DNA from 4 places in the Streptomyces sp. NPDC001700 genome. Region 4 is predicted to be linked to each of the others. Evidence: riboswitches for the same ligand, from Rfam matches in the RefSeq annotation. Region 4 holds a riboswitch; each other region holds the start of a gene.

What was found. A riboswitch is a leader RNA that binds a small molecule or an ion and turns the genes downstream of it on or off. The one in region 4 is predicted to bind cobalamin.
Region 1: it holds a riboswitch for cobalamin, as region 4 does, so the genes downstream of both, metE (5-methyltetrahydropteroyltriglutamate--homocysteine S-methyltransferase) here and cobN (cobaltochelatase subunit CobN) in region 4, are expected to answer to the same signal.
Region 2: it holds a riboswitch for cobalamin, as region 4 does, so the genes downstream of both, ACWC5C_RS21885 (FecCD family ABC transporter permease) here and cobN (cobaltochelatase subunit CobN) in region 4, are expected to answer to the same signal.
Region 3: it holds a riboswitch for cobalamin, as region 4 does, so the genes downstream of both, ACWC5C_RS30550 (ribonucleoside-diphosphate reductase subunit alpha) here and cobN (cobaltochelatase subunit CobN) in region 4, are expected to answer to the same signal.

What each region holds. Positions count from the first base shown of each region.
Region 1 is NZ_JBSFGE010000021.1:97,420-104,665, forward strand. It holds gene ACWC5C_RS31725 (PhzF family phenazine biosynthesis protein) at 1-827, opposite strand, end outside; gene ACWC5C_RS31730 (APC family permease) at 1,074-3,062, shown strand; gene ACWC5C_RS31735 (FG-GAP repeat domain-containing protein) at 3,127-3,828, opposite strand; gene ACWC5C_RS31740 (winged helix-turn-helix transcriptional regulator) at 3,990-4,373, shown strand; cobalamin riboswitch at 4,487-4,710, shown strand; gene metE (5-methyltetrahydropteroyltriglutamate--homocysteine S-methyltransferase) at 4,877-7,195, shown strand.
Region 2 is NZ_JBSFGE010000011.1:179,725-186,970, reverse strand. It holds gene ACWC5C_RS21895 (heavy metal translocating P-type ATPase) at 1-1,930, shown strand, start outside; gene ACWC5C_RS21890 (copper chaperone PCu(A)C) at 1,911-2,429, shown strand; cobalamin riboswitch at 2,490-2,648, shown strand; partial or broken gene ACWC5C_RS21885 (FecCD family ABC transporter permease) at 2,630-3,610, shown strand; partial or broken gene ACWC5C_RS21880 (ABC transporter ATP-binding protein) at 3,618-4,244, shown strand; gene rpmF (50S ribosomal protein L32) at 4,399-4,569, shown strand; gene ACWC5C_RS21870 (GTP-binding protein) at 4,577-5,797, shown strand; gene ACWC5C_RS21865 (GNAT family N-acetyltransferase) at 5,842-6,393, shown strand; partial or broken gene ACWC5C_RS21860 (ABC transporter permease) at 6,398-7,239, shown strand.
Region 3 is NZ_JBSFGE010000020.1:22,823-30,068, forward strand. It holds gene ACWC5C_RS30545 (ribonucleotide-diphosphate reductase subunit beta) at 1-371, opposite strand, end outside; gene ACWC5C_RS30550 (ribonucleoside-diphosphate reductase subunit alpha) at 389-2,785, opposite strand; cobalamin riboswitch at 2,914-3,036, opposite strand; gene ACWC5C_RS30555 (FGGY family carbohydrate kinase) at 3,162-4,631, opposite strand; gene ACWC5C_RS30560 (histidine phosphatase family protein) at 4,763-5,455, shown strand; gene ACWC5C_RS30565 (DeoR/GlpR family DNA-binding transcription regulator) at 5,452-6,231, shown strand; gene ACWC5C_RS30570 (FGGY-family carbohydrate kinase) at 6,279-7,246, shown strand, end outside.
Region 4 is NZ_JBSFGE010000004.1:116,899-124,144, reverse strand. It holds gene ACWC5C_RS09025 (cobalt-precorrin-5B (C(1))-methyltransferase) at 1-335, opposite strand, end outside; gene ACWC5C_RS09020 (cobalt-precorrin-6A reductase) at 389-1,159, shown strand; gene ACWC5C_RS09015 (precorrin-2 C(20)-methyltransferase) at 1,161-2,696, opposite strand; gene ACWC5C_RS09010 (precorrin-8X methylmutase) at 2,693-3,355, opposite strand; gene cobG (precorrin-3B synthase) at 3,352-4,719, opposite strand; cobalamin riboswitch at 4,778-4,929, shown strand; gene cobN (cobaltochelatase subunit CobN) at 4,966-7,246, shown strand, end outside.

The DNA of each region.
Region 1 (7,246 bases), on a different contig from region 4:
TCGATGGTCCCGGCCCGGCCCAGGCGCTTTCCCTGGGAGACCCGGTAGGTGGCGGGCGCCGCGCCGGTGGCGGTGAGCCATTGCCCGACCGAGGCGTTCATGCTGCCGCACACGGGGTCCTCGGCCACTCCGGCGCCGGGCGCGAAGGTGCGCAGCTCGAAGTCCTGCTCGGAGCCGTCGGGGTAGGCGCCGACCGCGCCGACCATGGCGGTCGGGATGAGCGACAGATCGGGTTCGAGGGCGAGGACGTCCCCGGCCGTGGGCAGCTGGACCACGGCCCAGCCGGGTCCGTTGTCGACCCACTGGTGGGCGAGGACACGGTCGCGCTCGATGCCGAACGCGGCGACGATCCGGCCGACGAACTCCTCGTCGAGCGCGCCGTCGCGGACGAGCGGCGGGGCGGCGAACGACAGCACACCATCGCCACGGCGCACCCGGACCAGGCCTGCGGCGCACTCCTGCACGATGTGGTCGGCGTGCCGAGGTGTGCCGCCGTGATCCAGCCACGCGCGCGCGGACCCGAGAGTGGGGTGCCCGGCGAACGGCAGCTCGCCGCCAGGGGTGAAGATCCGCAGCCGGTAGTCCGCCTCGGCGGTGGTGGGAGGCAGGACGAACGTGGTCTCGGACAGGTTCGTCCAGCGGGCCAGCTGCCGCATCTCCTCGTCGGCCAGGTCCGTCCCGTCGAGGACGACGGCGACCGGGTTGCCCCGGTAGGGGTCGTGGAGAACACGTCGACCTGGGCGAATGGGCGTGGACGCGGCATGGCGATCAAGGGCCTTTCGAAAGCGGCGGTGGTCCTGGTGTGTCCCGCGTACCGGCGGAAGCAGCTCCTATCCCATCGGCTGACCGTCCGGTGTGACAGGGCCACCGCTGAACAGGTGGACTGGCTACCGCCGAAAAGGTGGACTGGCTACCGCCGAAAAGGTGGACTGGCTACCGCCGAAAAGGTGGACGGCCACCGCCGAAAGGGGGGACGGGCCACCGCCGCATGGGCCACCGATCGCCCCGCTTACTCTGATCTGGCCGATTCTCTTCGGTGATGTGTTCGATCGAGCGTGGGACAGGAGCACACGATGGCCACCTCCTCCGATGTGGCGGCCCCTCCCCAGGACGGTGCGGGCGGTCGCCGCCGGGCTTCGGGCCGCTTGCGGTCCTGGATGCTGGTGGGCCTGTCCGACATGGCCAAGCGCCAGCCGGGGCCGCACGCCCAGCCCTCCGAGGAGCACCAGGGAAAGCGCTGGTGGCGGGTGATGTGCCTGACCGGCGTGGACTACTTCTCCACGCTCGGCTACCAGCCCGGTATCGCCGCCCTGGCCGCCGGGCTGCTCTCCCCCATCGCCACGCTCGTCCTGGTGGCCGTGACCCTGCTCGGGGCGCTGCCGGTGTACCGGCGGGTGGCCAAGGAGAGCCCGCACGGCGAGGGGTCGATCGCCATGCTGGAGCGGCTGCTGTCGTTCTGGAAGGGCAAGCTCTTCGTCCTGACCCTGCTGGGCTTCGCCGCCACGGACTTCCTGATCACGATCACCCTCTCAGCGGCCGACGCCACCACTCACCTGGTGGAGAACCCGCACTTCACCAGCACCCTGCACGGCCATGAGGTGGCCATCACCATGGGTCTGGTCGCCCTGCTCGGCGCCGTCTTCCTCAAGGGGTTCACCGAGGCCATCGGCGTGGCGGTGGCCCTGGTGGGGGCGTATCTGGCGCTCAACGCGGTCGTGGTGGTCGTCGGGCTGTGGCATGTGGCCACCGCCTCCCATGTGGTCACCGACTGGTCGCAGGCGCTGACCGCCCAGCACAGCAATCCCCTGATCATGGTCGGTCTGGCGCTGGTGGTCTTCCCCAAGCTCGCCCTCGGCCTGTCCGGCTTCGAGACCGGTGTGGCGGTCATGCCGCATGTGAAGGGCGACCCCGGCGACACCGAGGAGCGGCCCACCGGCCGGATCCGGGACACCCGGAAGCTGCTCACCACCGCCGCGGTGATCATGAGCGGCTTCCTGATCTGCACCAGCTTCATCACCACCCTGCTCATACCGCAGGACGCGTTCAAGCCGGGCGGCCCGGCCAACGGACGTGCGCTGGCCTATCTCGCCCACGACTACCTGGGCTCGGCGTTCGGCACCCTCTACGACGCCGCCACCATCGGCATCCTGTGGTTCGCGGGCGCCTCCGCCATGGCCGGGCTGCTCAACCTCATGCCGCGCTATCTGCCCCGTTACGGCATGGCACCGCACTGGGCCCGCGCGGTCCGCCCCATGGTGCTCATCTTCACCCTGATCGGGTTCCTGGTGACCTGGATCTTCGACGCCGACGTGGACGTCCAGGGCGGCGCCTACGCCACCGGAGTGCTGGTCCTGATGACGTCCGCCGCCGTCGCCGTCACCATCGCCGCCCGCCGCGCCCGGCAGCGCGGCTGGACCATCGCCTTCGGGGCCATCTCCGTGGTCTTCCTCTACACCACGGCGGTCAACGTCGTGGAACGCCCCGACGGCGTCAAGATCGGCGCGTGTTTCATCGCGGGCATCATCGCGGTGTCCCTGCTCTCCCGGCTCGCCCGCGCCTTCGAGCTGCGGGTCACCGACATGGAGCTGGACACCATGGCCGAGCGCTTCGTCCGGGACAGCGCCACCCGCCGGATACGGTTCATCGCCAACGAGCCCGACCACCGCGACGTGGGCGAGTACCGCGACAAGACCCAGCAGATCCGGGCCGACAACGACATCCCGGCGGAAGAGGACCTCATCTTCGTCGAGGTCACCGTCCGCGACCCCTCCGACTTCGAATCCGCGGTACGGGTACGGGGCGAGGTGCTGCACGGCCGCTACCGCGTCCTGACCCTCGACGGCTCCAGCATCCCCAACTCGCTGGCCGCCCTGCTGCTGCACGTACGGGACGAGACCGGGTGCAGGCCGCACATCTACTTCGAGTGGACCGAGGGCAGCCCGTTCGCCCAGTTCCTGCGGTTCTTCCTGTTCGGCCAGGGCGAGGTCGCCCCCGTCACCCGCGAAGTCCTCCGCGAGGCGGAACCCGACCGGGCACGCAGGCCGCACGTCCACGTCGGCTGAGCGGTGAAAGAACGCGCACCGGGCGCCGCGGTGTCCTGAGACATGCCGCGGCGCCCGGTGGTGGTTATGAGCAGGGCTTGTAGAACTGCTTCCAGCCGTCGGTGGGCATGGCCGGGGGCTCGGCCCAGGACCCGGCCTCGCCGTACTTCTGGAACGCCTCGTAGTCGAAGTCCGCGAGGCCGCCGCCCGCCTTGGAGAGCCGTACGTCGCGGTCCATCTGCCCGTCGCCGCCGTTGTTGCGGATCGCGAGGTCCGGGTAGGCGTCGTCGTTGTACCGGGCGATGGTGAGCTGCCTGGCCTCGCCGTGGTCGCCGATGTCGGAGTGCTCGGCGTCGGCGGACCGCAGGTTCGTCCGGTCCAGCGGGCCGGGACGGTATTCCGCGAGGCGGGCCGTCGAGGGGTCGTCGCCGCCGGACGGCTCGACGATGTTGACGACCATGTCCAGCGTGCCGTCGTCCTGGAAGTCGGCGACGGCGGCGGTCGCGATCTCGCCCTTCTTGGCGCCGAGAAGGTCCTTGACGGGGAGTTTCTTGCCGAACGAGCCGTTCTTGGCGCCCCACTGGACCGTCATCTCGGTGCCGGTGTGCCCGGGGTTGGTGATCTTGTCCGGGTAGGTGTCGCCGTCGAGGTCACCGAGCAGCGTGGTCGCGTCGGCCAGGCACGGGGCCGACGGCTCGGCCGCCCCGGCCTGGTAACCGGCGAAGGTCAGGGTCAGGGCGGCGGCCGCGAGCGGCACGGCGATCAAACGTGAGCGCTTCCGAAGCATTAATGAACACCTTTCAGTTACTGACGCCCCGTGAGATGCCTGCGCTTACAAGGAAGTTCACCCAAGGACACCGCGTTATCTGAATGTGACATTCCATCGGCGGCGCCACGAGGCTCCAGCACTCTCTTGCGGTGACTGGGAAACCGTAGGAGAGTGCCCTGATGGCAACCAAACAGCAGCTCGACGGCCTGCCCGAGGACGCGGATCTGAGGCGCGCGGACTCCCTGGCCCGGGAGATCTTCTCGGACGTGGCCAACAAGTGGGCACTCCTGATCATCGAGGCGATCGGCGAGCGCACCCTGCGCTTCAGCGAGCTGCGGAACGAGGTCGAGGGCGTCAGCCACAAGATGCTCACCCAGAACCTGCGCATGCTGGAGCGCAACGGCCTGGTCGATCGGAAGGTGTACCCCACCGTGCCGCCGCGCGTCGAGTACACCCTCACCGAACCGGGCCGGGCCCTGCGCACCACGGTCGACGCCCTGTGCGGCTGGACCCACCAGTACCTCGACCGCATCGAGGACGCGCGCCAGCGCTTCGGCGCCTGACGGCGGTTCCACACCTCCGACCAGGCGTGACGGTGCCGCGCCCGCACCCTCATGGTGGCCCACCTCACCATCCGGATGGTGGACGGCCCCCTTCCCTCCCGCGCCCCACCCCGTAGGCTGGCCGGTGCAGCTGGTTCGCCCCGTCCGCCAGGCGGGACGCGTCGCAAGAGGGAACCCGGTGGGAATCCGGGACTGCCCCGCAGCGGTGAGCGGGAACGACCGCCGTCATGTGCACTGGGCCCGGCGATATCGGGCCTGGGAAGCGACGGCCAGTAGGTGTCCTCCCCCGGAGGACGTGCCCGCGAGTCCGAAGACCTGCCAGTGGCCCGCGTACGAACCACTCGTGCGCGGCATCTCGGTGACCTCGAGGGCGGGTCGGCGTACCTACCAGGCGGATGACCGCGCTGTGCCGCGCGGGGTCGTCTTCCGCCGGGTTCCGTCACCCTTCGCGCTCTCGTCCCGTCGCCGGGATCTCAGGGATTCATCTCGCGAAGGAGATCTCCGTGACCAGCAAGACCGCAGCCGCGGCAGCACGGGCCACCGTGTACGGCTACCCGCGCCAGGGCCAGAACCGGGAACTGAAGAAGGCGATCGAGGGCTACTGGAAGGGCCGGGTCACCGCCGACGCCCTCCAGACCACCGCCGCCGAGCTGCGCGCCACCAACTGGCGGCAGCTGGCTGGGGCGGGCATCCACGAGGTGCCCACCGGCGACTTCTCGTTCTACGACCACGTCCTGGACACCACCGTCATGGTCGGCGCGATCCCCACCCGGCACCGCGCCGCCGTCGAGGCGAACGCCCTGGACGGCTACTTCGCCATGGCGCGCGGCACCCAGGACGTGGCGCCGCTGGAAATGACGAAGTGGTTCGACACCAACTACCACTACCTGGTGCCCGAGCTGGGCCCGGACACGGTGTTCTCGGCCGACTCCACCCAGCAGGTGGCGGAGCTGAAGGAGGCCGTGGCCCTGGGCCTGACCGCCCGGCCCGTCCTGGTCGGCCCGGTCACCTACCTGCTGCTCGCCAAGCCCGCCCCCGGCGTGGCCGCGGACTTCGACCCGCTCACCCTGCTCGACCGGCTGCTGCCGGTGTACGCGGAGGTGCTGGCCGATCTGCGCGCGGCGGGCGCCGCGTGGGTGCAGCTGGACGAGCCCGCCCTCGTCCAGGACCGCACCCCGGCCGAGCTGAACGCCGCCGAGCGCGCGTACCGCGACCTCGGCGCCCTCGCCGACCGGCCGAAGCTGCTGGTGGCCTCCTACTTCGACCGGCTCGGCGACGCCCTGCCGGTGCTGGCCAAGGCCCCGGTCGACGGGCTCGCGCTGGACTTCACCGAGGCGGCGGCCGCCAACCTGGACGCGCTGGCCGCCGTCGGCGGACTGCCCGGCAAGCGCCTGGTGGCGGGCGTGGTCAACGGCCGCAACATCTGGGTCAACGACCTGGAGAAGTCCCTGTCCACGCTGGGCACCCTGCTGGGTCTTGCCGACCGGGTCGACGTGGCCGCCTCCTGCTCCCTCCTCCATGTGCCGCTCGACGCGGCGGCCGAGCGGGACATCGAGCCGCAGATCCTGCGCTGGCTGGCCTTCGCGAAGCAGAAGACCGCCGAGATCACCGCCCTCGCCAAGGGCCTCGCCCGGGGCACCGACGCCATCGCCGGTGAACTCGCCACCAACCGCGCCGCGCTGGCCTCCCGCGCCGACTCACCCATCACCCACGATCCGGCGGTACGGGCCCGCGCCGCCGCGGTCACGGACGCCGACACCCGCCGCTCCCAGCCGTACGGCGAGCGCAGCGCGGCCCAGCGCGCCCACCTCGGCCTGCCGCTGCTGCCGACGACCACCATCGGCTCCTTCCCGCAGACCGGCGAGCTGCGCGCCGCCCGCGCCGACCTGCGCACCGGCCGGATCGACACGGCCGGTTACGAGGAGCGGATCAAGGCCGAGATCCAGGAGGTGGTCACCTTCCAGGAGAAGGCCGGACTGGACGTCCTGGTGCACGGCGAGGCCGAGCGCAACGACATGGTCCAGTACTTCGCCGAACAGCTCACCGGCTATCTGGCCACCCAGCACGGCTGGGTGCAGTCCTACGGCACCCGCTACGTCCGCCCGCCGGTCCTGGCCGGGGACATCTCCCGGCCCGAGCCGATGACGGTGCGCTGGACGACGTACGCCCAGTCCCTCACCGACCGCCCGGTCAAGGGCATGCTCACCGGCCCCGTGACCATGCTCGCCTGGTCCTTCGTCCGCGACGACCAGCCGCTCGCCGACACCGCGCGCCAGGTCGCCCTGGCCCTGCGCGACGAGGTGGGCGACCTGGAGACGGCCGGAAGCTCGGTGATCCAGGTCGACGAACCCGCGCTGCGCGAGACCCTGCCGCTGCGCGCCGCCGACCGCGCGGCGTATCTGGCGTGGGCCACCGAGGCCTTCCGCCTCAGCACGACCGGGGTGCGCCCGAACACGCAGATCCACACCCATATGTGCTACGCCGAGTTCGGGGACATCGTCCAGGCCATCGACGACCTCGACGCCGATGTCATCAGCCTGGAGGCGGCCCGCTCCCATATGCAGGTGGCGCGCGAACTGGCCGCCCACGGCTATCCGCGCGAGGCCGGACCGGGCGTCTACGACATCCACTCCCCACGCGTGCCGAGCGCCGAGGAGGCGTCCGAACTGCTGCGCGCCGGGCTTGAGGCCATTCCCGCCGAGCGGCTGTGGGTCAACCCCGACTGCGGTCTGAAGACCCGCGGCTGGCCCGAGACCCGCGCCTCGCTGGAGAACCTGGTCGCCGCCGCCCGCACGGTCCGCGGTGAGCTGTCCGGTTCCTGACCCGGACACCCCAACGGGCCGGGGCGCCTCGCGCACCCCGGCCCGTTTCCT
Region 2 (7,246 bases), on a different contig from region 4:
CGCGTGGCCCTTCCACCACCGGGCGCTGCGCGGCCTGCGGCACGCGGCGGCCACCATGGACACCCTGGTGTCCCTCGGCGTCCTCGCGTCCTACGCGTGGTCGGCGTACGCGCTGCTCTGGGGTGGCGCTGGCGTACCGGGCATGCGGATGCCGTTCAGTCTGCTGCCCTCGGCCGACGACGGTGTGCCTCACATCTATCTGGAGGCGGCGGTCGCCGTTCCGCTGTTCGTCCTCCTCGGACGGCATCTGGAGGCGCGTGCCCGGCACCGGAGCGGTTCGGCGCTGCGGTCGCTCGCCGAACTGGGTGCCAAGGACGTGGAGTTGCGGGAGTCCGGCGGCAATCGCCGCATCCCCGTGTCCGCGCTCACCACGGGACAGGAGTTCGTGGTGCGCCCCGGCGAGAAGGTGGCCACGGACGGGGTGGTCGTCGAGGGCGGTTCGGCGCTGGACCTGTCCCTGGTCACCGGCGAGAGCGTGCCGGTCGAGGTGACCCCCGGCACCGCCGTCGTCGGCGGGGCCGTCAACTCCGGCGGTCTGCTCGTCGTACGCGCCACGGCGGTCGGCGCCGACACCCAACTCGCCCGCATCACACAGCTGGTGACCGAGGCCCAGGCGGGCAAGGCCCGGATGCAGCGGCTCGCCGACCAGGTGGCGGGCGTCTTCGTACCGGTCATCGTGGCCATCGCCGCCACCGTGCTGAGCTTCTGGCTCGGCGCGGGTGCGGCGGGTGAGTCGGCCGTCACCGCGGCCGTGGCCGTCCTCGTCGTGGCCTGCCCCTGCGCGCTGGGACTGGCCACACCGACCGCGTTCCTCGTGGCCAGCGGGCGCGGGGCACAGCTCGGCGTCCTCGTCCGCGGCCCGGAGGCGCTGGAGCGGCTGCGCCGCGTGGACACCGCCGTACTCGACAAGACCGGCACGCTCACCACCGGCCGCATGTCCCTGGCCGACGTGGCCGTGGCGGAGGACGGGCCGGAGGAGAAGGATCTGCTCCGGCTGGCCGCGGCCGTGGAGCAGGGCTCCGAACACCCCATCGGCCGCGCGGTGGTGGCGGCGGCCCGCCGCGACGCGGCCGATGACACCGGTCTGCCGGAGGTGACGGAGTTCCGGGCCCACCCCGGAGAGGGCGTGTCCGGCCACGTCGAGGGCCACCGTGTGCGCGTACGCCGCCCGCGTCCGTCGGAGCCTCTGCCGGACGCACTGCGCGAGGCACGGGATGCCGCCGAGCGCGCCGCACACACCGCCGTCATCGTGGAGATCGACGACCGCCCGGTCGGGCTGCTCGCCGTCGGTGACACCTTGCGGCCCACCAGCCGCGAGGCGGTGGCGGCGATGCGCGCGCTGGGCATCGAGCCGGTGCTGGTGACCGGTGATGGGACCGCCCCCGCCCAGGCGATGGCCGAGCAAGCGGGCATTGAGAAGGTCCACGCCGGGGTGACCCCGGAGGGCAAGGAACGGATCGTCGCCGAGCTGCGCGCCGAGGGCCGGTGCGTCGCGGTGATCGGCGACGGAGTCAACGACGCCGCCGCGCTCGCCACCGCCGATCTCGGCATGGCCATGGGCGGTGGCACCGACGCCGCGATCGGCGCCGCCGACATCACCCTCGTACGGGAGGACATGCTGGCCGTCGTCGACGCCATCCGGCTCACCCGGCGCACCCTGAGCACCATCCGCGCCAACCTCGTCTGGGCCTTCGGCTACAACGTGGTCACCGTCCCGCTGGCCGCGACGGGCTGGCTCAACCCCATGGTCGCGGCAGCCGCCATGTCCGCGAGTTCGGTCCTGGTCGTCACCAACAGCCTGCGGCTGCGGGCCTACGCCCCGGGCGGGCGCCGGACCGGCACACCGCCCGCTCCCCTCGCGTCCCATGACTCAGCGGACACCGAGCACGGCCGTACGAGAAGGAAGAACGATGTCCTCAGCGACCGATGACCGCACCCCGCCGCTGCGCCGCCTGAGAGAGACGGTGGCCCGGGGAGCGCGGGCGGCCCTGATCCCGGTGGGCGGCTGCGCACTGGCCCTGGCCCTGCTCACCGGCTACACGGCGACCGGGGCGGCGGGAGTGCCCGTCCCGCGGATCGAGGTCAGCGCCGGCTGGATCCTCCAGTCCCCCGAGCACGTGGCCGCCGCGTACTTCGAGATCCGCAACGTCGGGGACCGGGACGACACCCTGGTCTTCGCCGACTCCCCGGAGCTGGGCGTCTCCATGCTGCGCGAGCCCGACAAGAGGCGGCCGGGCGCCGTCCGTTGGGCGAAGAAGGTGGCCATCCCCGCGCACAGCACACTGCGGATGAAGCGGGGAGGCATCCATGTCGCGGTCCTCGACCCGCCGATGCTGAAGCCGGGCGAGAGGGTGACCTTCAACCTGTGGTTCACCGGCCGCGGCCGGGTGGGGGCCGAGGCGATGCGCTCTCATCTCATCGAGCCGTGAGAGTAGTTCGTCCGCAGCGCTGTGGAGCTGCGGGAGATCTGGACGTGCGCCCTTTATCCGTCACTCAAGGAAAAGTAGGATCACCCGGTCATCACCGCGACGGGAGACAGGAAGCCGGTGCGAATCCGGCACGGTCCCGCCACTGTGACCGGGGAGTGGAACCCTTCGAAGAGGCCACTGAGCACGAGTCCTGCTCCTGGTCCCTCACCGCAGGGCTGGCGATCGGTTCGGTGCGGGTGCCGCCCGGCGAGGTGTGGGGCATCGTGGGACACGGTCTGGGTGCCGACTGGTCGGAGCCGGTCTGGTCCCGGGCGCGCGAGACGATCGTGCTGGACGTACGGGCCCCTCGGGTGCTGCTCGGGGCGGTGACCGGCGCCGGGCTCGCGGTGGTGGGCACCGCCATGCAGGCGCTGGTGCGCAACCCGCTCGCGGAGCCGTATCTGCTGGGCGTGTCCTCCGGGGCGTCCCTGGGCGCGGTCGTCGTGATCGTCTCCGGTGTCGGCCTCTTCGGCACCGTGTCCCTGTCGGTCTCCGCGTTCGCCGGGGCCCTGCTCACCCTGCTGCTCGTGTACACCGCGGCCCGCGCGGGCGGGCGGATCACCTCGGTGCGGCTGGTGCTGTCGGGAGTGGCGGTCGCGTCGGTGCTCACCGCGGTGATGGATCTGCTGCTGCTCACCGCGGACCGGGGCAACCAGGCACGGGAAGTGCTGACCTGGACGCTCGGCGAGCTGGGCGGCGTCCGGTGGGACATGCTGTGGCTGCCCACCACGGCGCTGCTCGTGGGCATCGCCGCGCTGCTGGTACAGGCCCGGTCGCTGAACCTGCTGCTGGCGGGCGAGGAGTCCGCCACGACGATGGGGCTGGACGTGGCGCGGTTCCGCGCCCGGATGTTCGTCCTGCTGTCCCTGGTGACGGGCGTTCTGGTGGCGGCAACGGGGCCGATCGGCTTCGTCGGGCTGATGCTGCCGCACATCGTGCGCATCTTCGTCGGCGGCGACCACCGGCGGCTGCTGCCGACGGCCGCGCTGGCCGGAGCGGTGTTCCTGGTCTGGGCCGACGTCGCCGCCCGCACGGTCGCCGCGCCCATGGAAATCCCCGTCGGCGTCCTGACGGCTCTGTGCGGCGGGCCGTTCTTCCTGTGGCTGATGCGCCGGGACGCCCGGCGGAACACCGAACGGGGGGGGCGGGATGACCGGGGCCGAACTCACCGTCGAGGGGCTGACGCTCACCGCCGGTGCGCACCACCTGGTACGGGACATCTCCCTGACCGCCCGGCCCGGTGAGGTGATCGGTCTGGTCGGTCCCAACGGAAGCGGCAAGTCCAGTCTGCTGCGTGCCGTCTACCGCGTCCTGCGCCCCGACGCCGGGCGCGTCCGCGTCGACGGAGCCGACGCCTGGTCACTGCCCGTGCGGCGACTGGCGCGAACCCTGGCCGCCGTGGTCCAGGAGACGGCGGCGGACTTCGACCTCACGGTGCGGGAGGTGGTGGCGATGGGCCGCACCCCGCACAAACGGCTACTCGAAGGCGAAACCGCCGAGGACGCCCGGCTGATCGAGTCGGCCCTGGAGTCGGTGGACGCGGCCACGCTGGCGGCGCGCCCCTTCGACCGGCTCTCCGGAGGCGAACGCCAGCGGGTACTCATCGCCCGTGCCCTCGCCCAACAGCCGTCCCTGCTCGTACTCGACGAACCGACCAACCACCTCGACATACGGCACCAGTTGGACGTCCTGGGCATCCTGCGGCGGCTGCCCGCCACGGCGCTGGCGGCCCTCCACGACCTCAACCTCGCCGCCTACTACTGCGACCGCCTCTACGCACCGGCGCACCCCAGGTGACCTTCCTGCCCGCGCAAAGCAGCCGACGATCGGGCCGAGTGGCCTGACACACGAAAACGGGACACATGAAAACGGGACCCATTTTCATGTACGGTTACGGGGACAGCGCCGATCAGGAGAGGACCCCTACGTCATGGCCGTGCCCAAGCGGAAGATGTCCCGGAGCAACACCCGCCACCGCCGCGCACAGTGGAAAGCAAGCGCGCCGGAGCTGGTGACGATCACCATCGACGGCCGCGAACATCAGGTGCCGCGACGGCTCGTCCCCGCCTACCGGCGTGGTCTGCTGCGCCCCGAGGGCTGAGCGCGCCATGGCGGGCCAGCTTCCGGTGACGGTCTTGTCGGGTTTCCTGGGGTCCGGCAAGACCACCCTCCTCAACCACCTCCTCACCAACCGCGACGGACTGCGGGTCGCCGTCATCGTCAACGACATGAGCGAGGTGAACATCGACGCGTCACTCGTCCGCGACGGCGACGCGGCTCTCTCCCGCACCGAAGAGCGCCTCGTCGAGATGACCAACGGGTGCATCTGCTGCACCCTGCGCGACGACTTGCTGGAGGAGGTGGACCGGCTCGCTGGAGAGGGACGGTTCGACTATCTCCTCATCGAGTCCAGCGGCATCTCCGAGCCCATGCCCGTCGCCGCCACCTTCGCCTTCCCCCGCGACGACGGCGCCACGCTGGACGAGGTCGCGCGCCTCGACACCATGGTCACGGTCGTGGACGCCGCGAACTTCCTGCCGGAGCTGGACGGCGGCGACGAGCTGGCCGCACGAGGACTGGACCAGTACGAGGACGACGAGCGCACCGTCAGCGATCTCCTCATGGACCAGGTCGAGTTCGCCGATGTCATCGTCCTGAACAAGCTCGACCTGGTCACCCCGGAGACGGCCGAACGGCTGGCGGCGGCGCTGTCGCGGCTCAACCCGGCCGCCCGTCTCGTACCCGCCGCACACGGCCGGGTCGCCCCCACGGACGTGCTCGGCACCGGCCGCTTCGACCTCGAACGCGCCCAGCAGGCGCCCGGCTGGGTCAGGGAACTCAACGGCGACCACATGCCGGAGACCGAGGAGTACGGCATCTCCAGCACCGTCTTCCGCGCCACCAAGCCGTTCCACCCCACCCGGCTGTGGGACTTCATCGCCAATGACCTGGACACCGGGGCCTACGGCAGCATCCTGCGCTCCAAAGGCTTCTTCTGGCTGGCCACCCGCCCCCGGGTGACCGGACTGTGGTCGCAGGCAGGCGTCGTCGCCCGGTTCGAACCCTCCGGAGCCCGGAACGGCCACAGCGAGGCCGGTGAAACCGCCGAGCACGGCCAGGAACTCGTCTTCATCGGCACCGGCCTGCGCCCCGCCTCCCTGCACCACGCCCTGTCCGCGTGCCTGCTCACCGACGAGGAGCATGCGCTGGGCGCCCGGGGCTGGTCGGCCTGGGACGACCCCTTTCCCGCCTGGGAGACCTACGGCCTCGACGAGACGTGCGACCACGAGCATGGTCCGCACGAGGCCGAACCCCTACCGGTGCGCTGAAGCTCGACACGCTGCTGTGTCCACCATCCCCGCAGGAGACCCACGTGACCGATTCCGCACGTCACGCCTACGCCGTGCGCCCCGCCACCACCGCCGACGCCGACGGAGCGCGCCGCGTCATACTCGACACGTTCTACCGGGAGTTCGGCTACGGCTACGTCCCCACGTGGCACCGCGACGTCGTGGACATCGTGGGAACCTACCTCGAAGACCCCCGGCACCTGCTGCTGGTGGCCGTGCACGGCGACGAGGTCGTGGGAACGACCTGCGTTCGCTCGGCGGGGCCGACCCACCCTCCGCATCCCGGGTGGCTCGCCGAGCGCTACCCGTCCGAAACCACCGCGCAGCTGCTCCGCGTCTACGTGCGACCGGAGCACCGACGGCACGGCCTGGCGCGGACGATGGTGCGCCAGGCGTGCGAGTTCGCCGCCGCGACCGACGGCTACGAGAGCATCTACCTGCACACCAACGCCGACATCGCGGGCGCCCTCCCGTTCTGGCACAGCGTGGCGAAAGAAATCTTCGACGCCCGCACCACGGGAGAGCACGGCCCGGGCTTCGCTACGGTGCACTTCGAGATCCCGATGCCACGCTGAGGGGCTGACCCGCCCGTTCACGCGGCTGCCGGTGCGGGTCCGTACCTCGGCCGCGCTGGCCCTCGCGACCGTCCTCGCCGTCCTCGTCCTGCCGCCGCTGGTCCAACTCGACGAGCAGGCCGTCGATCTGGCCGCCAAGCTGCTGCCGCCGAGCCGGGCGCATCCCCTGGGCACCGACGACCTCGGGCGGGACCTGCTGCTGCGCTGCGTCTACGGGCTGCGGGTCTCGCTGCTCGTCGGCGTGGCGGCCGCGCTCTCGCCGCCACCGTGATCGGCACCGCCGTCGGGGCCACCGCCGGGGCTTTGGGCGGCTGGGTCGACCGGGGTGTCATGCGGGTGGTCGACACCTTCTCGTCCGTCCCCCATCTGCTGCTCGGCATCTTCATCGTCGCCATGTTCCGGCCGGGCGTCTGGCCGGTGGTCGTCTCGGTCGGGCTCACCCACTGGCTGTCGACCGCCCGGATCGTCCGCGCCGAGGTCCTTTCCCTGCGTTCGCGCCCGTACATCGACGCCGCCGTCTCCGGTGGCGCGTCCCGGTGGCGGGTGGCGGTGCGGCATCTGCTCCCCGCCGTCCTGCCCCAGGCCACGCTGGCCGCCGTGCTGATGGTGCCGCACGCGATGTGGCACGAGTCGGCCCTGTCCTTCCTCGGACTGGGCCTGTCCACCCATACGGCGAGTCTGGGCACCCTCATCAACAGCGCACGGGGCTCACTGCTCGCCGGGCAGTGGTGGCCCACCCTCTTCCCGGGCCTGTTCATCATCGTCCCCACCCTCGCCATCGCCGGTCTCGCCGGGGCCTGGCGGGAGCGGATCAGCCCCCGCCGCCGATCGGAGCTGATGCTGTGACCCAGCC
Region 3 (7,246 bases), on a different contig from region 4:
TAGGTGTCCAGCAGGGTCAGATAGAACTGGACGTGCACGGCCTCCTCGAAGAGCTGCCGCGACAGGTACAGCCGCGCTTCGGGGGAGTTGATGTGCTTGTAGAGCGTCAGCACCAGGTTGTTGGACACGATCGAGTCGCCGGTCGCGAAGAACGCCACCAGTCGGCTGATCATGTGCTGCTCACCGGGGGAGAGCTTGGCGAGGTCGGCGACGTCCGAGTGGAGGTCGACCTCTTCCACGGTCCAGGTGTTCTTGATCGCGTCCCGGTAGCGGTCGTAGAACTGCGGGTACCGCATCGGCCGCAGGGTCAGCTCGAACCCGGGGTCGAGCAGGTTCTTGGTGCTGTCCGTCGCGGTGTTCGCGGTGGTCATCTCGGATGCGGTGGGCATTACTGGCAGGCCTCGCAGGACTCGGGGTTTTCCAGGGAGCAGGCGACCGCGTCGGCCTCGGCGGGCGTCGCCTGCGCGGGGACGGCGGCCGTGGCGGCGCCACCGCGGGCGCTCTGGGCGATCCGGGTCGCCGGGCGGGAGCGCAGGTAGTAGGTGGTCTTGATGCCGCGCTTCCAGGCGTACGCGTACATCGAGCTGAGCTTGCCGATGGTCGGCGCGGCCATGAAGAGGTTCAGCGACTGGCTCTGGTCGAGGTACGGCGTACGGGCCGCCGCCATGTCGATCAGCGCGCGCTGCGGGACCTCCCACGCGGTCCGGTACAGGTCGCGTACGTCGGCGGGCACCCAGGAGAGGTCCTGGACCGAGCCGTTGGCCTCGCGCAGCGCGTCGCGGGTCTGGGCGTCCCAGACGCCGAGCTTCTTCAGGTCGTTCACCAGGTAGTTGTTGACCTGGAGGAACTCACCGCTGAGCGTCTCGCGCTTGAACAGGTTGGAGACCTGCGGCTCGATGCACTCGTACACGCCCGCGATGGAGGCGATGGTGGCGGTCGGCGCGATCGCCAGCAGCAGCGAGTTCCGCATGCCGGTCACCGTCATCCGCTGCCGCAGCGCCTCCCAGCGCTCGGGCCAGGTGGTCTGCGCGTCGGCGTAGTGGTCCGGGTGGAGGACGCCGCGCGCGGTGCGGGTCTCGGCCCAGGCCGGGTGCGGGCCGTGGCGCTCGGCGAGGTCGCAGGACGCCTCGTACGCGGCGAGCATGATGCGCTCGGAGATCCGCGTGGAGAGCGCCTTCGCCTCGGGCGAGTCGAACGGCAGCCGCAGCCGGAAGAAGACGTCCTGGAGGCCCATCAGACCGAGCCCGACCGGACGCCAGCGGGAGTTGGAGGCCCCGGCCTCGTCCGTCGGGTAGAAGTTGATGTCCACCACGCGGTCGAGGAAGGTCACGGCGGTGCGGACGGTGCGGTCCAGCCGCTCCCAGTCCATCTCCCCGTCCTCACCGAGGTGGGCGGCGAGGTTGACCGAGCCGAGGTTGCAGACGGCCGTCTCGCCGTCGTTGGTGACCTCCAGGATCTCGGTGCACAGGTTGGAGGAGTGGACGACCTTGCCCGGCTCTGCGGTCTGGTTGGCGGTGCGGTTGGCGGCGTCCTTGAACGTCATCCAGCCGTTGCCGGTCTGCGCGAGGGTGCGCATCATCCGGGAGTACAGCTGCCGCGCCGGGACCTGCTTGAGCGCCCGCCCCTCGGCCTCGGCCTTCCGGTACGCGGCGTCGAACTCGTCGCCCCACAGGTCGACCAGCTCGGGCGCGTCCGCCGGGGAGAACAGCGACCAGTCGGCGTCCGCCTCGACCCGGCGCATGAACTCGTCCGGGATCCAGTGCGCGATGTTGAGGTTGTGGGTGCGGCGGGCCTCTTCGCCCGTGTTGTCCCGCAGCTCCAGGAACTCCTCCAGGTCCGCGTGCCAGGTCTCCAGGTAGACGCAGGCCGCGCCCTTGCGCCGGCCGCCCTGGTTGACGGCGGCCACGGAGGCGTCGAGCGTGCGCAGGAACGGCACGATGCCGTTGGAGTGCCCGTTGGTGCCGCGGATCAGCGAACCGCGGGCGCGGATGCGGGAGTACGACAGACCGATGCCGCCCGCGTGCTTCGAGAGGCGCGCGACCTGGTGGTAGCGGTTGTAGATCGAGTCCAGCTCGTCCAGCGGCGAGTCCAGCAGGTAGCAGGAGGACATCTGGGGGTGCCGGGTGCCGGAGTTGAACAGCGTGGGGGAGCTGGGCAGGTACGACAGCGTGCTGGTCATCCGGTACAGCTCGGCCACGTCGGCCAGCGCCCGTGTCGACGGGTCCTCGGCGAGCCCGCAGGCCACCCGCAGCAGGAAGTGCTGCGGGGTCTCGATCACCTGACGGGTGATCGGGTGCCGCAGCAGATAGCGGCTGTGCAGGGTGCGCAGCCCGAAGTAGCCGAAGCGGTCGTCCGCGCCGTCGGCCAGCGCCTGGTCGACCAGCGCGTCCAGCCGGGTGGCGTGGGTGGTGGCGAACTCGGCGGTGGAGTCGGCGATCAGGCCCTCGCGGTGGCCCACGGCGACGGAGGCCGAGAAGGAGTTCGCGCCCTGCCCGGCGGCCTCGTCGGCGATCGCGCGGGTCAGCAGCCGCGCGGCGAGCTTGGAGTACTCCGGCTCCTCGCCGATGAGCCCGGCCGCCGCCTCGGTCGCCAGGGAACGCAACTCCGCCTCGTCCGAACCGGAATGGCGGCCGCGCAGGGCGGCGGCCGCGACCCTGCCGGGGTCGGTGGCGGGCAGGTCGGCGGTGAGCGCCGTCAGGGTCCGCAGCAGGGCGGTCCCGGGCGCGTCGGCCGCTGCCATAGAGTCCGCTGCCTCTGAAACCGGATCGGCGGGCGCGATGGTCACTGAAGTGTTCTCCCTCGCTCGGCTGGGGGCCTGCGAGGGGCGGTGCGCGATGGCCGCTTACGGGCATGCCGATTCCGCTTCAGGGCACACCGCGCAGCGTCCATCGACCCAACCCACGAGGCCCGGACGTATGCAGACGGCCGTCGGCAGGTCATCGGACTCACGGGTACGCAAAAGCGCACACGTACACCGTTGCGGGACAGTTCCGGATTCCCACCGGATTCCCCTGCGGCGACAGCGAGCACGAGCATACATCTTGTGTCGCGCTGCGCACGCGCCCCCAGATGTTGTGTCGTCAGCTGGGTGGATTCGCATAGATGTGCTAGTCGCGTCAGGCTTTGGCCGCGCTGGAATCTCGCCGGAATCCCAGGGAAAACTAGCTCGCCGGGCCGCTCGTCCGCCATTCGTCCAGGGCACGGGCGAGGCGGTCGCGGTAGCCCGCGTAGCCCTCCTCGTACGCGCCGCGAAGCTCCGCCCGGGGCTCGACGGTACGGGACGCGGAGCGCCAGTGCGGGGCGTCCACGGGGTCGCCGAGTGATTGCCAGGCGACCACCGCCGCGCCGCGCGCGCCGACTTCCGGCTCGTCCGGGACGGCCGCGGGGTGACCAATGACATTCGCGAAAATCTCCGTCCACGCGGCGGAGCGCACGCCCCCGCCGCACAGCGCGAGCCGCCCCGAGAGCCCGGCCGCCTCCAGGCAGTGGCGGGCCGCGTAGGCGACGGCCTCGCAGACGGCCCGTACGGCGTCGGCGCGGGTGGTGCCGAGGCCGAGGCCGTCCAACCGGCCCTGGGCGGCGGGCTCCACGAACGGGGCGCGCTCCCCGGCGCCGGACAGGAAGGGCAGCGCGGTCACGCCGCCCGCGCCCGGCGGGCTCTGGCCGAGCAGGGTGTCCAGCTCGGCCGTGGTCGTCCCTGTGAGATCGAGCACCCAGCGCAGGGCGGCGGTGCCGACCATCGCGGGCATCGCGCGCAGCCAGCGGTCCGGGTCCGGGACGCATAGCCACATTCCGGCCGGATCGGCGGCCGGGTCCACCACGGCGCGGTCGGTGAGCACCTGACAGGCCAGCGTGGTGCCGACGATGAGCAGCCCGTCGCCCACGTCCCGCACCCCGCTGCCGATGGCGCACGCCGGAAGGTCGTACGGGCCGGAGACGACGGGCAGTCCGGGCGGCAGCCCGGTCAGCCGGGCGCCCTCGTCGTCCAGCGCGAGGACGGCGCCGGGCGCGGCGGGCGGCGGCAGCAGCCGGGCGTGGTCGCCCACCCCGCACAGCTCCAGGGCGGCGGGCACATACGTACGGGTGGTGACATCGAGGAACGGGAGGGAGGCGTCCGAGGCGTCCACGGTGATGACACCGGTCAGCCGCTGGGCCACCGCGTCCACGCAGTACCCCGCGACCGACGCCCGCTCCAGCGCCGCCGGTTCGTGCTCGGCCAGCCAGCGCAGCAGCGGGGCGTGGCAGCCGGGGAACAGTCCGGAGCCGGTGAGGGCGTAGAGGGCGGTGAGCGTGCCGTCGGCGCGCCAGCGGGCGACGGTCTCCCCTCCCCGGCCGTCCAGCCAGGAGATCGGCGGACGCACCGCCCGGCCCGCCTCGTCGCGCAGCCACAGCCCGTCGCCCTGACCGGTGAGCGCGAGCGCGGCGGGCGGCGCGGGGAGCGCGGCTGCGACCTCGCGCACCACTTCGGCGACCGTGCGGAGCACGTCCTCCAGGTCCTGTTCGACCCGGCCGCCGGGCAGCCGGTCCAGTCGGCTGGGGCGGGCGGCGGAGGCGAGGGCGGTCCCGTCGCGACCGAAGGCCACGGCCTTGGTGACCGAGGTGCCGACATCCACTCCGATGATCGCGCGCATGGCCTGCTGCCCTCCGGAACCTCGGTGTCCCTTCACATAAGCGATGCTAGATTTAACATCAGAGACGTGATGAGGCAATGGTCCAGGCACTGGCCGACACACAGGCTGGCCGACGCACAGAGGAGCCCCGGATGACCGCCCGACTGCTGCTCGTACGCCACGGGGAGACCGTGTGGCACGCGGAGAACCGGTACGCCGGAACCTCGGACATCGCGCTCACCGAGCGCGGCCACGGGCAGGCGCGGGCCCTCGCCCACTGGGTGCGGGGCCGTGGGATCGACGCGGTGGCCTGCTCCCCGCTCGGCCGGGCGCGGCACACCGCGGAACCGGCCGCGACCGCGCTGTCCCTGGTGCCCGAAGTCATCGAGGAGCTGCGCGAGATGGACTTCGGCTGGGGCGAGGGCCGCACCCTCGCCGAGATGGAGGCGGAGGACGCGGCGGCCGTCCGGGCGTTCCGGGAGGACCCCAATGCCGGGGCGTTCCCCGGCTCGGAGCGGCCCGGCGACGCCGCCGCCCGGGCCGTCGCCGCCCTGCGGCGGCTGGCCGAGGCGCATCCGGACCGCACGGTGCTCGTCGTGGCGCACAACAGCCTGCTGCGGGTGGCGCTGTGCGCGCTGCTCGGCCTCCCCGTGGGCCGCTACCGCACGGTCTTCCCCCGGCTGGACAACGCGGCGGTGACCGAGATCGGGATCGACGGCGACCGCACGGCGCTGCGCTCCCTGAACGTGCCGACCGGCAGTGTGCCGACGGGTGACGTGCCGACCGGCGGCGTGCCGACCGGCGGCGTGCCGACCGGCGGCATGAGGGGAGAGGCCCGCCCATGACCACCGCCCGCTCCCAGGACGCCCGCAGACAGGCCATCACCGAACACGTCCTCGCGCACTCCACCGCCACCGCCGCCGAGCTGGCCGACCTCACCGGGGTCAGCCTGATGACCGTGCACCGGGACCTGGACGAGCTGGCCCGGCTCGGCGTGCTGCGCAAGTTCCGGGGCGGGGTCTCGGCCCTGCCGTCGTCGGTCTTCGAGTCCAGCCTCGCCTACCGGATGGGCGCCCACCGGGCCGAGAAGGAGGCGGTGGCCGCCACCGCCGCGGAGCTGGTCGAGCCCGGGATGTCGGTCATGCTGGACGACTCCACGACCGCCCTCGCACTCGCCCGGCTGCTGCTGGAGTCCGCCCCGCTGACGGTGGTGACCAACGCCCGGCGGGTGATCGAGGTCTTCGCCGGGGTGCCCCGGATCCGGCTGATCGGGCTCGGTGGGGAGTACTCGCACACCCATGACTCCTTCCTCGGCGTGCCGTGCGCGGAGGCGATCGGGGCGCTCTCGGTGGACCTGGCGCTGGTCAGCACCTCGGCCATGGACGCGACGACCACGTACCACCAGGAGCAGGACGTGGTGCTGGTCAAGCGCGCCATGCTCGCCGCCGCCGCCCGCACGGTGCTGCTGATGGACGCGTCCAAGACCCGGCGCACGGCGCTCCACCGGCTGCGCCCGCTGGCCGACTTCGACCATCTGGTGGTGGACGGCGGGGCGGACGCCCGGCTGGTGGGGGAGTGGCGGGAGCGCACGGATGTGAGGATCGCGCCCAGTCTTTCTTAACGTCGCCAGTGTGAACTTAACGCGATATGTGAGAGGCGTGATGCGTGATGTCCGACCGGGCCGAGGTCGTCGCGGGGATCGACATCGCCACGGCGGCCGTGCGGGTGGTGTGCACGGACGCACACGGGCGCGTACGGGCGCGGGGCGGCGCCCAACTCCCGCCCCCGCGCCGGGGCGAGGGCGGACGCAGCGAACAGGACGCCACGGCCTGGTGGCCCGCCGTCGCGGCGGCCCTGCGCCAGGCCACCGGGGCCCTTCCGGCGGGTGGCCGGGAGGTCGTGGCGGTGGCAGTCGCCGCGACCTCCGGCACGATCGTCCTCGCGGACGGCCGGGGCGAACCGCTCGGCCCCGCCCTGATGTACGACGACCGCCGCGCCGCCGGGCTCAACGCCCGCGCCCAGGAGGCGGGTGCCGAGCGCTGGCGGGCCCTCGGCCTGTCGGTCGCCCCGACCGCCGCCCTCGGCCGCATCGCCTGGCTCGCGGGTGGGGAGGGGGGTACGGCAGGGGCGACAGGGTCGGCAGCGGGACGCGGCCCCGCGCCGCGCCCGCCGGGGGCGGACACCGGCCCGGTGGCACCGGATGCGGCACCCGGCGACGGCCCGTCGCCCGGTGGTCCGGTGTCCGGTGGCCCGTCGCTCAGCGACCCGGTGTCCGGCGCCGGGGCGCCCAGTGGCCCGGCCCCCGCTTCCGGTCCGCCCGCCACCGGGCGGACCGGAAGCGGAACCGGTGCGCGCCCGGGTCGGCATCTGCTCCACACCCCCGACCTCGTCGGATGGCGGCTCACCGGCGGGCCCGTCGCCACCGACTGGTCCCACGCCCTCAAGAGCGGCTACGACGCGCGCGCCGGGGAGTGGCCCGGCGAGGTCTTCGACGCGCTCGGCGTACCGGCCCGGTGGCTGCCGTCCGTCCAGCCCCCGGCGACCGCCGTCGGCACGGTGTGCGCGGACGCCGCAGCGGAGACCGGGCTGCCGACCGGGTGCGCGGTCCGGCTCGGCATGACCGACGGCTGCGCCGG
Region 4 (7,246 bases):
ACCACGCCACGGCCCGGCGGCAGGGCGCGCACGGTCGCCCGTACGAGCGCGCCGTGGGTCACGTCGGGATCGTCCCCGGCGTCCTTCACGACGGCGGCCATGGCCCGGTCGGCGCCCAGTTCCTCGGCCGCCAGGGCGAACGCGGGCCGCTGGCCCTTCGGCAGCGTGATGGTCACGGGGTCGGGGAAGTCGCCGCTGAGCAGCGCGGTGTACGCCGCCGTCGTCGCGGCCGTCGCGCACGCCCCGGTGGTCCACCCGGGCCGCAACCCGGTGTGCTCCAGCTGGGCCCCGCGGCCCCCGCTCACGCCGCTCACCCCGGTCTCCGCGTCAGCCATGGGCCACCCGCCGCGCATACGATGACGGGCGCACGGACGACGAAAGGCAGCCGATGAACAGCGCACCCGTGCGCCATGTGCTCATCCTGGGCGGCACCACCGAGGCCCGCCGCCTCGCCACCGAGCTGGACGGCGACCCCGCCCTGCGCGTCACCAGTTCCCTCGCGGGCCGGGTCGCCGCACCGCGACTGCCCGCCGGGCAGGTGCGGATCGGCGGGTTCGGGGGCCCCGATGGCATGGCCCGCTGGCTCCGCGAGCACCAGGTGGACGCGCTCATCGACGCCACCCATCCTTTCGCCGACACGATCAGTCACAACGCGGCCCTGGCGGCCGCCGCCGTCCATGTTCCCCTGCTCGCCCTGCGCCGCCCCGGCTGGGTGGCGGGCCCCGGCGACCGCTGGCACCCGGCGGCCTCGCTGGACGAGGCCGCGCGGCTGCTGCCGGAGCTGGGGGAGCGGGTCTTCCTCACCACGGGCCGCATGGGGCTGGCCGCCTTCGCCCACCTCACCGACCCGTGGTTCCTGGTCCGCTCGGTCGACGCCCCGCAGCCGCCGCTGCCGCCGCGCATGGAGGTGATCCTCGACCGGGGCCCGTTCACCCTCGACGGCGAGAGCGCCCTGCTGCGCCGCCACCGCGTCGACGTCCTGGTCACCAAGGACAGCGGCGCCGGGGCCACGGCCCCCAAGCTGACCGCGGCCCGCGCCGCCGGAATCCCCGTGGTCGTCGTCCAGCGCCCGCCCGCCCCGGAGGGCGTCCCGGTGGCCCGGACCCCCGCCGAGGCCGTCGCCTGGCTCCGTACGACCCGTACGACCGCACGCCCCTGAGTCACACCTCGGGGTAGCGGCGCGGGGTCCAGACGATGTCGGTGCCGTCGCCTCGGCGGACCGTGCGGGTCTGGGAGGAGCCGATCAGGAGGATCGTGCGCATGTCCACCTCGGCCGGGTCGAGGTCGGCCAGGCGGATGACGCGGACGGACTCCTCGGGGCCGCCGACGTCACGGCCCAGGACGACCGGGGTGTCCGGCGAGCGGTGTTCCAGGAGGAGGTCGCGGGCCTTGCCGACCTGCCAGATCCGGCTGCGGGAGCCGGGGTTGTAGAGCGCGAGCACCAGATCGGCTGCGGCCGCGGCGCGCAGGCGTTCGGCGATGACCTCCCAGGGCTTGAGCCGGTCGGACAGGGAGACGACGGCGTAGTCGTGGCCGAGCGGCGCGCCCGCGCGGGCGGCGGCGGCGTGGGCCGCGGTCATGCCGGGCAGCACCCGGACCGGGACATCGCGGTACGGGTCCTCGGACGCGGCCTCCAGCACGGCCGTGGCCATGGCGAACACGCCGGGGTCGCCCGAGGAGACCACGGCGACACGCCGACCGCGCCGGGCCAGGTCGAGGGCGAACTCGGCGCGTTCGGCCTCGACCTTGTTGTCGGAGGGGTGGCGCCGCTGGCCGGGGCGTACGGGGACCCGGTCCAGGTAGGTGGTGTAGCCGACCAGGTCCTCGGCGGCGGCCAGTTCACCTCGGGCCTCGGGGGTGAGCCACAGCGGACCGGCCGGGCCGAGGCCCACCACGACGACCTCGCCCGCGCGCCCGGACCCGGAGACATCGGGAGCGTCCGGCGTGTCGATACGGCTCGGCAGCACCGCCACCGAGAAGTAGGGCACGGACGACGGATCGACCTCGCCCAGCGACCCGGTGCGCTCCGCGCTCATCGTGGCGCGCTCCACGTACCGCGCGTCGGCGAGCCGCCCCGAACGCTCCAGGGCGCGCCGTACGGTCGGGAAGGTGCGGCCGAGCTTCATGACCGCCGCCGCGTCGGTCGTCGCGAGGCGCGCCGTCAGCTCCTCCTCGGGCAGCGTGCCCGGGAGGACCGTCAGCACCTCCTCGCCCTCCACCAGCGGCGCGCCGAGCCGGGCGGCCGCCGCGCTCACCGAGGTGACGCCGGGGATCACCTCGGTCGGATAGCGGTCGGCGAGCCGCTTGTGCATGTGCATGTACGAGCCGTAGAAGAGCGGGTCGCCCTCGGCCAGCACCGCGACCGTGCGCCCCGCGTCCAGATGCGCGGCGAGCCGCGCCGCCGCCTCCGTGTAGAACTCCTCCATCGCGCCCCGGTAGCCGCCCGGATGGTCGGTGCCCTCCGTGGTGACCGGGTAGACGAGCCGCTCCTCGATGTGGTCGGGCCGCAGATGCCGCTCGGCGATGGAGCGGGCGATGCTGCGGCCGTGCCGGGCGCTGTGGTACGCCACGACATCGGCCCCGGCGATGACCTCGACCGCCCGTACCGTCATCAGGGAAGGGTCACCGGGCCCGAGGCCCACGCCGTACAGCCGGCCCTTCGCCGCGGGCGTCGCCTCTCGCTGCTGCTCGCTCACTCTTCCTCGCTCGCTATCGCGTTGATCGCGGCCGCGGCGATGGCGCTGCCGCCGCGTCGGCCGCGCACCACCAGATGGTGGGGCGCCGCCGGGTGTCCGGCCAGCGCCTCCTTGGACTCGGCGGCGCCGATGAACCCGACCGGTACGCCGATGACGGCGGCCGGGCGCGGCGCGCCCTGCTCGATCATCTCCAGCAGCCGGAACAGCGCGGTGGGCGCGTTGCCGACCGCCACGACCGAACCCTCCAGCCGGTCCCGCCACAGCTCCAGCGCGGCGGCGCTGCGCGTCGTCCCCATGCGCCGCGCCAACTCCGGTACGGCCGGGTCGGACAGCGTGCACACCACGTCGTTGTCGGCGGGCAGCCGCTTTCGGGTGACGCCGCTGGCGACCATCTGGGCGTCGCAGAGCACGGGCGCCCCGGCGCGCAGCGCCTCCCGGGCGCGGGCGACCACCTCGGGGGTGTACGCGAGGTCCTTGACCAGGTCGACCATGCCGCACGCGTGGATCATCCGCACCACGACCTGGCTGACGTCGGCGGGGAGGCCGCCCAGGTCCGCCTCGGCGCGGATGGTGGCAAAGGAGGCGCGGTAGATGGCCGCCCCGTCCTTCTCGTAGTCGAACACGGTGTCCTCGATGTCCTCGATCATGTCGTTGATCATGCTGTTCCGCGGGCCGCCGCCACGGCGTCGGCCAGTTGCTCTGCTGCCACGTCCACTACGTCCATCACGCCGCCGCCGGTCACCCCGTCCGGCTCGCGCGTGTCGCGCACGGTGAGCCGGTAGTCCGTAGCGGACGTGGCCAGCGCGTCCACCCAGTGGCCGCCGGGGTGGCCGCAGCGCCGCTCGCAGCCGGAGAAGTACACCGGCGGCGCGCCGGGGGAGCGGGGAGTGCCCGCCACCGCGCGTGTCGCGTGGGCGCGCACATCGGCCAGGGACTTGGCGCAGCCCGGCCGTCCCGTACACGCGCCGACCCCGGCCCATGGGGAATCCGGCTCGGTCACCAGCCCCGCGTCGGTCACTTCACGCGCCGCGGCCGCCGCGCCGTCCGCCGTGAACCCCGGGAGCACCACGCCGCGCCAGGGTGTCACACGCAGCTCACCCGACCCGCCCCGGGAGGCGAGCGCGGCGAGCAGCCGCCACTGTGCGGCGCGGACCCGGCCCAGGGGCACCAGGACGGACACGGCGTGGCGCCCGTCCGGCCCGGACACGACGCCCGGCGCGGGCGGTGTGCCGGGCGCGCCACCCGGCCACTCATGTCCGATTCGCTCCGCTTCGACGCTCTCGTCCGCGAGTCGCGCCGCCAAGCCGTCGACGGTGACGGCGTGTTGCGCGGGCAGGTCGCGCACCCGCCACGCCCGCGTGCCGCTCGCGCGGGCCCTGGCCAGGAACTCCACGGCGGCCAGCGCGGCGGCACGCGGCACATCCCGCGCCCGCACCTCCAACGCGACCCCGTCAGCCCCGGAGCCCACCCGCAGTACGGCCCGGCCATCCCCCGTTGCGATCAATGTCACATCCGCGTCCAGCGCGGCCACATCGCCCCGGCCGTCGTCCATGGCGAACAGGAAACGGCCCGACAAGCCGGACAGTTCTTCCCACGCGCCACCGCACAGCGCGGCGTCCAACTCCCGCGCCCACGCCGTGACATCGCCGTATCCGGCGCCGTCGAGCCCGCTCAGCGGGGACGCCGCGATGTTGCGCACCCGGTCGTACAGCTCGGAGGGGAGTAGTCCGGCGTCCCGCAGCCCGGCCGCCAGCTCGCCACCGCAGGTCGCCGCCAGGCCACGGAGCTGGAGATTTCCGCGCGAGGTGAGATCCAGTCCGCCGTCCCCCAACTCCTCGCTCACCCGCGCCAGCGCCTGCGCCTGACGCACCGTCAGCAAGCCGCCCGGGATGCGGACGCGCGCCAGGGACCCGTCGTCCGCCGGGTGCAGCCGCAGCGCGCCGGGGCAGGCGTCATCGCGTCCGCGCTCCCGGCGTGGGGGCGCTTCATCCGCAGGTGGGACGGTTGTCGGGGGGAGGGACATGGCGGCGAGCATACCGACGTTTCGTCGGCCCTCACCGTCCCGTGCCAGGTCAGGAACGCCTACTATGCTCTGCGGCGGGCCGTCTGGCCCGCCGGACGCTTAAGACGGCGTTTAGGGGAGGAAACCGGTGCGAATCCGGTGCGGTCCCGCCACTGTGAGCACGGCCAGCCCGCCGTGCGAGCCAGGAACTCCCGCCGTCTTCACAACCCGCCCGGGGCGCGGACCCCGAGGAAGGCGCGCTGAGCCATGATCCTTCTGCTGTCGACGTCCGACACCGACCTGCTCAGTGCCCGCGCGGCCACGGGCCCGGTGCCATACCGCCTCGCCAACCCGGCGCGGCTCGCGCTCGACGAGCTGCCCGGTCTCCTCGACGGTGCCGAACTCGTCGTCGTACGGCTCCTCGGTGGCGTCCGCGCCTGGGAGGAAGGCCTCGAAACCCTGCTCGCGGGCGACCTCCCGGTCGTCGTGCTCACCGGTGAACAGGCCCCTGACGCCCAGCTCATGGAGGCGTCCACGGTCCCCGTGGGCATCGCCGCCGAGGCGCACGCCTACCTCGCCCACGGCGGACCCGCCAACCTGGAGCAGCTGGCCCGGTTCCTCTCCGACACCGTGCTGCTCACCGGCCACGGCTTCGAGCCGCCCGCCCCCGCCCCCACCTGGGGTCCGCTGGAGCGCACCGCGCGCGAGGACGTCACCGGCCCGACCATCGCCGTGCTCTACTACCGGGCCCACCACATGAGCGGCAACACCGCCTTCGTGGAAGCCCTGTGCCAGGCCGTGGAGGACGCCGGGGCGCGCCCGCTGCCGCTGTACGTCGCCTCCCTCCGGGCCCCCGAGCCCGAGCTGATCGAGGCACTCGGCGCGGCCGACGCCGTCGTCACCACCGTGCTCGCCGCGGGCGGCACCCGCCCCGCCGAGGCGTCGGCGGGCGGCGACGACGAGTCGTGGGACGCGGGCGCGCTCGCCGGGCTCGACGTCCCCGTACTCCAGGCGCTGTGCCTGACCTCGTCCCGCAGCGCGTGGGAGGAGAACGACGAGGGGTTGTCCCCGCTGGACGCCGCGACCCAGGTCGCCGTCCCGGAGTTCGACGGACGGCTCATCACCGTCCCGTTCTCCTTCAAGGAGGTCGACGAGGACGGCCTGCCGGTCTACGCCGCCGACCCCGAGCGCGCCGCGCGTGTCGCCGGAATCGCGGTACGACACGCCCGGCTCCGCCACATACCGGCGGCCGACAAGCGCCTCGCGCTCGTCCTGTCCGCCTACCCCACCAAGCACTCCCGGATCGGCAACGCGGTCGGCCTCGACACCCCCGCCAGCGCCGTCGCCCTGCTGCGCCGACTGCGCGCCGAGGGGTACGACCTCGGCCCCGAGGAGGGCGAGGGCGCGCTTCCGGGCCTGGTCTCCGGCGTCGGCGACGAGCTGATCTACGCCCTCATCGAGGCGGGCGGCCACGACCAGGACTGGCTCACCGAGGAGCAGCTGGCCAAGAACCCGGTCCGCGTCCCCGCCGCCGACTACCGCCGCTGGTACGCCACGCTGCCGCAGCAGCTGCGCGACGCGGTCGAGGAGCACTGGGGCCCGCCGCCCGGCGAGATGTTCGTGGACACCAGCCGCGACCCCGAGGGCGAGATCGTCCTCGCCGCGCTGCGCCACGGCAACCTGCTGGTCGTCATCCAGCCGCCGCGCGGCTTCGGCGAGAACCCCATCGCCATCTACCACGACCCCGACCTGCCGCCCTCGCACCACTACCTGGCCGCCTACCGCTGGATGGCGAGCCCCCAGGCCGACGGCGGCTTCGGCGCCGACGCCATGGTGCACCTGGGCAAGCACGGCAACCTGGAGTGGCTGCCGGGCAAGAACGCGGCCCTGTCCGCCGCCTGCGGACCCGACGCCGCGCTCGGCGACCTGCCGCTGATCTACCCGTTCCTGGTCAACGACCCCGGCGAGGGCACCCAGGCCAAGCGCCGCGTCCACGCCACCCTGGTCGACCACCTCGTGCCGCCGATGGCCCGCGCCGACTCGTACGGCGACATCGCGCGCCTGGAACAGCTGCTGGACGAGTACGCCGCCATCTCCGCGATGGACCCGGCCAAGCTCCCCGCCATCCGCGCCCAGATCTGGACCCTCATCCAGGCCGCCCGGCTCGACCACGACCTCGGCCTGGAAGAGCGCCCCGACGACGAGGGCTTCGACGACTTCCTGCTGCACGTCGACGGCTGGCTGTGCGAGGTCAAGGACGCCCAGATCCGCGACGGTCTGCATGTCCTCGGCGGCGCGCCCACCGGCCCCGAGCGCGTCAACCTCGTCCTGGCCATCCTGCGCGCCCGTCAGATCTGGGGCGGTACGTCGGCGCTCCCCGGGCTGCGCGAGGCGCTGGGCCTGGACGAGTCGGCCGCCACCCGCACCAATGCGGACGAGGCCGAGGAGCGCGCCCGCGCCCTCGTCCAGGCGATGGAGGACGCGGACTGGGCCCCGGAGGCCGCCGAGCGGGCCGCCCTCGATCTGCCCGAGGAGCAGCGCCCCGCCG